DNA from 2 places in the Leucobacter sp. Psy1 genome. Region 1 is predicted to be linked to the other one. Evidence: riboswitches for the same ligand, from Rfam matches in the RefSeq annotation. Region 1 holds a riboswitch; the other holds the start of a gene.
The links. A riboswitch is a leader RNA that binds a small molecule or an ion and turns the genes downstream of it on or off. The one in region 1 is predicted to bind thiamine pyrophosphate.

Region 1 (4,811 bases):
GGCGGGGATCGACCCGGCCGAGCGAACCTCGATGCGCCCCTCTGCGAGAGAGCGGAGATAGCCCGCAGCCATCTGGGACCGGCCGGCATTGTGCACGCAAACGAAGAGCACGGACGGCGTTGATTCGGTCATGCGGCGACCCGTTGATTCGACACTTCTCTATCTTGTTGCCTGTCGCACCGACCGTCAAACCCGGTCATCGGCGTACACTGCTGTCCACCGACGCGAGCGGAGGAGAAGTCCATGGAGGCCGTCCCAGTGCTGCGTATCGCCCCTCCGGGGCTGGACGATCTGCGTCCCTTGCCCGTCGAAGGAACTCGGCACTGGTGGGGCGGTGCGCTCGATGTGGAGGCGCTCGCGCTGGGCTCGGTCGGCGCGGCGGCCGCCTCCCTCAATCGCCTGCTCGGGCGGACGGCGGTGCAGCGGATCCTCTCGCCCCGGGTCGCCGCTTCGTTCGACTCCCCCGGTGTGCTCCGCATCGACGGCGCACCGATCCGCGCATTCTCCGGACTGTCGCGCTTCTTTCCGACGGCGGACGGCTGGGTTCGCACGCACGGCAACTACCCGCATCATGCCCGCCTCCTGCTGCAGGCGCTGAGTGTCGACCGCGCCGAAGCCGTGCCCGCGGCCCTCGCGGAGATGACGAGCCTCGAAGCCGAGCAGCGGATCCAATCCATCGGCGCTGTGGGCGCCGCAGTGCGCACCCGTCGGGAGTGGGGGTCCAGCGCACTCGCGACTCGCACGCCGACGGCGCAGTGGATCGACATCGCACTCGATGACCGCGCAGCAGCGGGATCAAGCGGCAACCCGTGGATCCCGGACGACACGTCGTCCCGCCCGCTCCGCGGCCTCCGCGTGCTCGACCTCACCCGCACGATCGCCGGGCCGATCTCGTCCCGGCTCATGACGGCGCTCGGCGCTGAGGTGCTCCGGGTGGACCCGCCGGCGAACCCGGAGCTTGAGGCGCAGCACATCGACGGGGATCCGGGCAAGTACACCGCCGCAGCCGACCTTGGGCGCCCGGAGACGCGAGCGCGGTTCCACGAGCTGCTCGCGTCGGCGCACGTGCTGCTGCTCGGCTACCGCGCAGGCAGCCTCGACCGGTTCGGGCTCGGCCTCGACGCACTGCGCGAGCGATACCCGGGGCTGTCGGTGGTGCGGTTCAACGCCTGGGGATGGGGCACAGCGTGGCAAGATCGGCGCGGATTCGACAGCGTCGTACAGGCGGCGTGCGGCATCGCCGACGCGTACCGCAGCGCGGACGGAAGCCCCGGTGCGCTGCCCGTGCAAGCGCTCGATCATGCCACGGGCTACGGCATCTTCGCGGCGACGATGTCGCTGCTCACGGCACGGGCCCAGAGCGGCACCACGGGTCACGCGCGTCTCGCCCTCGCTTCCACGGCTGACCTCTTGTTCGAGTTGTCGGTAGCCGGCAGGGATCCTGATGGAGAGCTCGTCCAGACGCTCCCGCCAGAGGCGCCGCTCACGCGGTCCAGCGGGTACGGTGAGCTCGCCTACGCGGCTCCCCCGTTCGACCTTGCCACCGAGCCGCTCGACTATCCGTTCGCTCCCCGACCGCATGGGAAGGACCCGCTGAAGTGGCGAGGCCCGCGCTGACCCGAGTCTTCCGCTAGGCTTCCGACTCGTGGAAACCACCCTGAACCGCCGTCTCGGCGTCCCCGGCATCGTCTTCATGGTCATCGCCGCGGCGGCTCCGATCACCGTCGTCGCCGCGAACTTCCCGATCATCCTGTCGGTGTCCGGATCGATCGGCGCTCCCATGATGGTGCTCGCCGCGACCGTGATCCTCGTCCTCTTCTCGGTCGGCTACGCCTGGATGACGCCGCGCGTGCCCGACGCTGGAGCGTTCTACTCCTACGTGCATCGCGGACTCGGGCGATGCCCCGGGCTCGGCACCGCGGCCATCGCGCTGCTCTCGTACGTGCTGCTCACGGTGTCGATGACCTGCTACCTCGGAGTGCAGACGGGCAACCTCATCGCGCTGTGGACGGGCGCCGAAGTGCCGTGGTGGCTCATCTCAGGCGTCATGATCGTGATCGTGGGACTGCTCGGCTACCGCGACATCGAACTGTCGGCGAAGGTGCTCGGCGTCGTGCTCGTGCTCGAGGTCGTCGCAGTGCTCGCGATCGACATCGGTGTGCTCGCCTCGGGCCGGGAGCTCACCGCGACCCCGTTCAGCCCGGTCGAGGCACTGTCGGGCGCACCGGGACTCGGACTGCTGTTCGCGTTCCTCGGGTTCTTCGGGTTCGAGGCGACGGCGGTGTTCCGCAACGAAGCGAAGGATCCCGAGCGGACCGTTCCGCGCGCCACCTACATCGCGGTCGGCACGATCGGCGCCCTGTACTTCGTGTCGTCGTGGCTCGTGATCTCGGGGCTGGGCGGGACCGACGCCGTCGCCGCGGCGAACGAGAACCCGGACGGCGTCGTGGTCGCCCTCGCGGGCGAGGTCGTCGCGCCCATCATCGCCGATCTAGTGCAAGTGCTCGTCGTGACGAGCATGTTCGCGTGCATGCTCGCGTTCCACAACATCGTCACGCGGTACCTCTTCACGCTCGGCCAGCGCGGCGTGCTGCCGCAGAGCCTCGCCGGCGTCCACCCCAGGCACCGGGCGCCCTCACGCGCTTCGCTCTGGGTGACCGGGATCACGGCCGCGGTGGTGCTGGTCTCCGCGCTCGCGCAGCTCGACCCCGTGCTGCAGATCTACACCTGGTACTCGGGCGCCGGGGCCGTCGGCGTCATCTGGATGATGGCGCTCACGAGCTTCGCCGTCGTCGCGTTCGGCGCGCGGCACCGCGGAGACTCGGGCGATGCCGCGCCGGTCGGCGTGACTCTCTCTGCCGTGGCCGGCGGCATCGGACTCCTGCTCGTGCTCGGCATATCGATCTGGAATTTCCCGTTCCTCGTCGGCGGCACGCTCGCGGCGATCATCTGGGGCGTTGTACTCGCGGGGGTCTTCATCGTCGGGCTGGCGATTCCGGCCAGGCGTGCGGCAGCAGTCACCGAAAGCGACTCCCGCGAGCCACTCATACGCTAGGGTGATCCGAGAAGACACGGGGTGCCGCATCCGGCGGCTGAGATCACACCCGTCGAACCTGATCCAGTTCGTACTGGCGAAGGGAATGTCCGCATGAATCTCCTGCGTTCCAGGCACCCCGCACCTAACCGGTGTGCCCTGAGCCGTCGGGCCGCTCCGCATTCCCTCGCCCTCGAGGAAAGCGAGAGTCCATGCCCACGTCACACCACCCCACCCGGCGTATCACCAGCGCCCTCAGCGTCACCGCCGCGATCGCGGTCCTCGCGGCACTCGTCGGCTGCTCCGGGGCCGGCGCCGCGGAATCCGACGCAGAACCCCCGACGGTCCGGTTCGCACTCGACTGGACGCCGAACACGAACCACACGGGTCTCTACGTCGCACTGAACCAGGGGTACTTCGCCGAGGCGGGCATCGACGTCGAGGTGCTGCCCTTCAACAACAGCAATCCCGAGGTGCTCGTCGATGCGGGCCAGGCGGAGTTCGGCATCAGCTTCCAAGACACCGCCACCCTGTCCATGGCCTCGGGGGCCGACCTCCGCTCGGTGCTCGCCGTTCAGCAGACGTGGACCACCGAGGTCGCTGTGCTCGCTGAGCGGGACGACATCGAGAGCCCCGCCGACCTCGACGGGCTCGTCTTCGGCGGATTCGACAACCCCGCGGAGACCAGCACGATGCGCGGCGTCGTGGAGGCGGCAGGCGGATCCGGCGACTTCGAGACGGTCGTGCTCGGCACGAGCGCCTACGAAGCGCTGTACGCCGGGGAGGTCGACTTCACGGTGCCGTTCGTGGCCTGGGAAGGGATCGAGGCCGAGCACCGCGGCGTCGATCTGAAAACGTTCGCCTACACCGACTCCGGCTTTCCGGATGCGTACCAGGTGATCGTCGCCGGCAACGCGAGCTGGATGGAGGAGCACCCCGACCTCGCCCGCGGGTTCGTGCAGGCGCTCGCTCGAGGCTACAAGGACGCGATCGATGATCCGGAGGCCGCCGCCGAGATGCTGCAGGAGGAGAACGCCAGCCTCCTGACCGACCTGGATCTGCTCGTGGAGAGCCAGCGCATGCTCTCGGAGCAGTTCATGCTCGACGAGGCGGGCGAGTTCGGCAGGCAGACGGAAGCGCAGTGGAGCGAGCTCGGGGACTTCTACTTCGATGCCGGCCTGCTCGCGGAACGCGACGGATCGCCGCTCGCCGAGCGGCCAGACTGGTCCGCGTTCTTCACCAACGAATACCTCGAGGACTGAGGGTGCGGGCACATCGCCGGACGCACCTGTGGGTGCCGCTCGCCGGCTTCGGCGCGCTGCTGTGCGTGTGGGAGATCGCCGTGCGCCTCACCGAGGTGCGCCCGCAGATACTCCCCGCCCCGTCGCTCGTCGCGAGTTCGGGCTGGGCGCACCGGTCGGCGATCTTCGAGCACGCCGTGGCCACGCTCGGCGTCACCGCCGTGGGCTTCGGCATCTCACTGGTGTGCGCGTGGGCGATCGCGATCGCCATCGACTGGTCGTCGCTGCTCCGCCGTGGCGTCATCCCGCTGCTGGTCGCCTCGCAGACGATCCCGATCGTCGCGATCGCCCCGCTCATGATCATCTGGTTCGGCTTCGGACTGCTGCCGAAGGTGATCGTGGTGGCGCTCGTCACGTTCTTCCCGATCGCGATCGGACTCGTCGAGGGGTTCGCCCGCACCGACCGCGAGGCTTCGGCGCTGCTGCGCAGCATGGGTGCCGGGCGGATCCGCGAGTTCTTGCTCGTACGACTGCCG
Region 2 (4,811 bases), 270 kb from region 1:
CCGTGAACCCCTCCGCGACGAGCAGCTCGCAGGCATCGAGGAGCTCCGCGGTGTCGGGGAGCAGAGTGCGCTCGTCGGCGATGACCTCGACCTTCACCCAGTCGGTGCCGAGGGCTTCTCGGGCGAGCTTCGCCGTAATGACGGCGTCGCGGGCGGTGCGGCACCCTGCGGTGTTGGGGAGCGGGGCGATCCCGAGTCGCTCCAGCAGCGCGAACACCGACTCTCCCTGTGCCTCGGAGTCGCCGCTGTGGCGCCGCATGGAGACCGTCGTGAGTTCGGTGCGGCTCGCGACGAGGGCTTCCTCCAGCAGCGCGTGCGACGTCGCCCCTCCCGTGCCCATGACGAGCCGTGAGTCGAAGGTGCGGTCGGCGATGGTCAGCACGCCGTCACCCGCCCTGCACCGCGGTGAGCACGTCGACGGCGTCGCCGTCGGACAGTGCGCGATCCCAGGCGGACCGCGGCACCACGTCGCCGTTCAGAGCGACAGCGACGCCCTGGGTCGCCGAGGTCAGGCCGGCGACGAGCTCGGCGATGCTGATCGCCTCGGCTTCGTGCGGATCGCCGTTCACGGTGTAGTGCATGCGTCGGTTCCTCTCGAGTCGTGCTGGTGGGGGTCGGGAGCCTGCTGGGTGCCGGAGGGCGCCGAGCGCTCGGCGTGCCTCCAGGGGTCGCAGGCCGAGATATCGAGGTCGGCGACGGTGCCGGATCCGGATACCGCGTCGGACACCACGCGTCCGCCGAGCGCGGCCAGGAGGACACCGTGCCTGAAATAGCCGGTCGAGACGACGAGGTTCGACCCCGCTCGGCCGAGGTACGGCAGGTCGTCGGGAGTACCCGGACGGACACCGACCGTCGCCTCGAGCAGTTCGCACTCCTCGAGTCCGGGGACCACGCGAATCCCGTCGCGAAGCAGGTCGTAAAGCGAACCCGCTCGGGGGAGCCGCCCGTCGTCCTCGCGGCTGGTCGCCCCGAGAACGACGGTGCGGTCGTCGCGGGGGATGAGGTACACCGGCCGATCCTCGACGAACGCGCGGATCACCCGGGTCGTGAGTGGACGCAGTCGCTCGGGGACCCGCAGCGTCATGATGTCTCCGGCGACCGGCCTGAGGCGGAGCGGGTGCGCGCCGCGGTACCACCCAGTCACGTCGGCGGCACCCATCCCATTCGCGAGCACGACGGTCGCCCCAGAGGCATCGATGGCCCCCGACTCGCAACGGATCGACCGGCAGGGGTCGCCGCCGTCGAGGCTGACGGCCCGCTCGCGAATGAACTCGGTCCCGCGGCGTTCGAGGGCGTCGATGAGCGCGGCGGCGAAGCGTCGCGGTGCGAGCTGATGGTCTCCTGCGATCGAGACTGCGGCGGCGAGGCCGGGTGCGAGGGCGCCCTCCAGACGACGTGCCTCGCGCACGGTCAGGCGATCCACCGTCATCCCGTGCGCGCGCTGGTAGTCGGCGAGTCTCCGGAGATGGTCGGCATCCGCGCGATCCGCCGCGACCACGAGCGTCCCGTCGTCGCGGTATCCGGTCGGTAGCGGTGTCGCCGCCCCGACTCGCTGCACGACGTCGGCGGAGAGGGCAGCCGAGCGCAGCATCAGCGGGAAGAGGGCCTCCTGCCGGTACTGCACCTCGGCGATCGGCGCGAGCATGCCGCCCGCGTGGTGCGTCGCACCCGACGCCGGAGCGGGATCGATGAGCGAGACGGGAATGCCGAGCTCTGAGAGTTCGAAGCACGCCACGAGGCCGACAATGCCTCCGCCGATCACGATGGCGCGATCCGTCGTGCCGATGCCGCTCATCGTCCGGACTCGAACCCGCGGATCACCGACCTGGCCAGTCCCTCCGGATCGCGTGCCCCCATGAACTCCCGCGAGATCGCGACTCCGGTGACGCCGGTGCGCGCGAGATCGGCAGCGTCCTCAGCGGTGACATCTCCGATGGCGATCACCGGGACCGGGGATTCGGCCACCAGCGACGGGTAACCGGCGAGCCCGAGCGGCGGGCGTCCCGAGTCCTTCGTCGGGGTCGGGCGGAACGGGCCGGCACCGATGTAGTCCACGAGGTCGGCAACGTCGTGGATGGCGTGGACGAGGTCCCACGTGCCCGTCGTCACGCCGATGATCGCCGAGCTGCCGAGGAGCGCGCGAGCGTCGCGCACCGTCACATCGTCCTGCCCGATGTGCACCCCGTGTACCGGAACGCCGCGCAGCGCCAGCGCCGCCGCGACATCGACGCGGTCGTCGACCAGCACTCTCGTACCGGATGCAACTGCGGCGACCGCCTCGGCCACGTGCGTCGTGAGCTCGGTGAGCGCGCGGGCGGAGATCGGTTTCGAGCGGACCTGCACCACGCCGGCACCTCCCGCGGCTGCGGCGCGGGCCACCTCGACGGTACGACGATGGTCATCGCCGCCGGTGACCACGTGGCAACGGAAATCGGGGATCATGCTGGGACTCGCTTCCTCCGCTGGTGCTGACCAGATCAGGTTCGACGGTCCCGCGCGGCCGAAGCGCGATCTCAGCCCGATGCCTCGGGCACCCGTGGGGTACTGCCACCCACCCTAACGCGTCGTGGGGCGGGGCGCTACGGATGAGCCCCGCCCCACGACGCACGCAGGTCTCAGACCGCCTGCGGGAACGCGTCAGCCGCCTTGTCGGCGAGGTGCTGCAGGTTCTCGGGAACAGGACGGTTCTGAACCGCCATCGTCTGCGCCCAGAGCCGACCCGCACGATACGACGAGCGGACGAGCGGCCCGGCGAGCACTCCGGCGAAACCGATCGCGTCCGCATCGGCCTTGAGCTCGACGAATTCCTCTGGGCGGACCCAGCGATGCACTGGTCGGTGCAGTTTCGACGGGCGCAGGTACTGGGTGAGCGTGAGGATGTCGCACCCGGAATCGAACAGTTCCTGCATCGTGTCGTGCACCTCCGCGCGCTCCTCGCCCATGCCGAGAATCAGGTTCGACTTCGTGATCATCCCCGCCTCACGTGCCTGCCGGATGACGTCGAGCGACCGCTGATACCGGAACCCAGGGCGGATGCTGCGGAAGAGGCGGGGAACGGTCTCGAGGTTGTGCGCGAACACTTCGGGCTTCGCGTCGAATACCTGCTGCAAATCGGACGGACGCCCACCCAGGTCGTCCGCGAGTACCTCGACCCCGGAGCCCGGGTTCAACTCGTGAATCTGGCGGATGGTCTCGGCGTACAACCAGGCTCCGGTATCCGGCAGATCATCTCGCGTCACGCCCGTGATCGTCGCGTAGCGCAGGCCCATGGTGCGCACCGACTCGGCGACGCGACGCGGCTCGTCGGTGTCGAGGGGGAGCGGTTTGCCCGAGGTGATCTGGCAGAAGTCGCAGCGCCGCGTGCAGATCGACCCGCCGATGAGGAATGTCGCCTCGCGGTCCTCCCAGCACTCGTAGATGTTCGGGCATCCTGCCTCCTGGCAGACCGTGTGGAGACCCTCGCGCTGCACGAGACCTCGCACGTCGGTGTACTCAGGACCGGTTTTGGCTCGCGTCTTGATCCACTCGGGCTTGCGCTCGATGGGAGTCTCGGCGTTTCTGGCCTCGATGCGCAGGAGTGTACGCCCGTTCGCGGTGGGTCGTCCCTCCTGGTCAGGCGAGGGGGCGGAAGCGGCGGGGGGTTGCCCGCCTCCGCATCCTCCGGTCGCGACGACCAGTTCGGGTTCACGCGGCGCGACCTTCAGCGCCTTTTCGGCTCTAGTCTGCTCGGCGAGCACCTCGGAGAGAGGGGCGCCGATGTTGCGCGCGCTCATGCGGCGAGCTCCTCGAGTGCGGCGACCAGACGCGGAGTGATGACCGGCACCACATCCGCAGGGGTGATCGCCGTTCCCGCGAGGGTGCTCAGCGTGGCCGCGCCGGCGTCGGTGATGCCGCACGGTACGAAACCGCCGAACGGTTCGAGCGAGTTGCTGCAGTTCAGGGCGAAACCGTGGGTAATGACGTGCGCCCGTGCACGGAGACCGATCTGCGCGTACTTCGCCTCGGCGGCTCCCGCCTGAGCCCACACCCCGGTGCGACCGGCGACCCGGTACCCGGTGACCCCGAACTCGGCGGAGACGTCGATGATGACCTGCTCGAGCGCGCGGACCACGTCGACGACGCCCCGGTTCGGGCTGAGCTTGATGATGGGATACCCGACGAGCTGGCCTGGCCCGTGCCAGGTGACGAGGCCCCCTCGATCAACGGGTACGACCGGAGTGCCATCGGTGGGGTACTCCTCCGGACGCGCGCGCCGCCCTGCCGTGTACACGTGCTCGTGTTCGAGCAGGATCAGGGTGCCGTCGTCCTCCCCGGCGACAACGCGATCCGCCGCCGTGCGTTGCAGCTGGAGGCCATCGGCGTAGGGGACGAAATCGGGGTCGAGTCCGGCGACATCAACGGCCACCGACGATTGAGCGATCATGCTCCCAGATTAGTTGAACCGCGTGCAAAAAGGCCAATCCCGCAAAAAACCGCCCGGTGCCGACGGGGTCGTCAGCGCCGGGCGGCAAGGTTTCGGCCCTCAGAGGGAGCGGAAGACCGCGACGACTTTGCCGAGCACGTCGGCGAAGTCGCCGAGGATGGGCTCGAAGGCGCTGTTGCGCGGCAGCAGCCAGGTGTGCCCATCGCGGCGGCGGAGCACCTTCACGGTCGCCTCTCCATCCAGGAGGGCCGCTACGATATCGCCGTTCTCGGCGTCGTTCTGCTGACGGATCACCACGTAGTCGCCGTCGCAGATCGCGGCGTCGATCATGGAGTCACCGACCACACGGAGCATGAAGAGCTGCCCCTCGCCCACGAGGTGCCGAGGC

Region 2: another riboswitch for thiamine pyrophosphate. It lies ahead of K8P10_RS05525 (thiamine phosphate synthase); the one in region 1 lies ahead of K8P10_RS06750 (ABC transporter substrate-binding protein).

Annotation. Positions count from the first base shown of each region.
Region 1 is NZ_CP083692.1:1,435,433-1,440,243, reverse strand. Features, by position in the region: gene K8P10_RS06765 (arsenate reductase ArsC) at 1-132, opposite strand, end outside; gene K8P10_RS06760 (CoA transferase) at 244-1,617, shown strand; gene K8P10_RS06755 (APC family permease) at 1,646-3,055, shown strand; TPP riboswitch at 3,063-3,158, shown strand; gene K8P10_RS06750 (ABC transporter substrate-binding protein) at 3,247-4,296, shown strand; gene K8P10_RS06745 (ABC transporter permease) at 4,299-4,811, shown strand, end outside.
Region 2 is NZ_CP083692.1:1,164,041-1,168,851, forward strand. Features, by position in the region: gene K8P10_RS05510 (thiazole synthase) at 1-382, opposite strand, end outside; gene thiS (sulfur carrier protein ThiS) at 387-581, opposite strand; gene thiO (glycine oxidase ThiO) at 566-1,795, opposite strand; gene K8P10_RS05525 (thiamine phosphate synthase) at 1,792-2,442, opposite strand; TPP riboswitch at 2,437-2,548, opposite strand; gene lipA (lipoyl synthase) at 2,616-3,773, opposite strand; gene lipB (lipoyl(octanoyl) transferase LipB) at 3,770-4,423, opposite strand; gene lexA (transcriptional repressor LexA) at 4,523-4,811, opposite strand, start outside.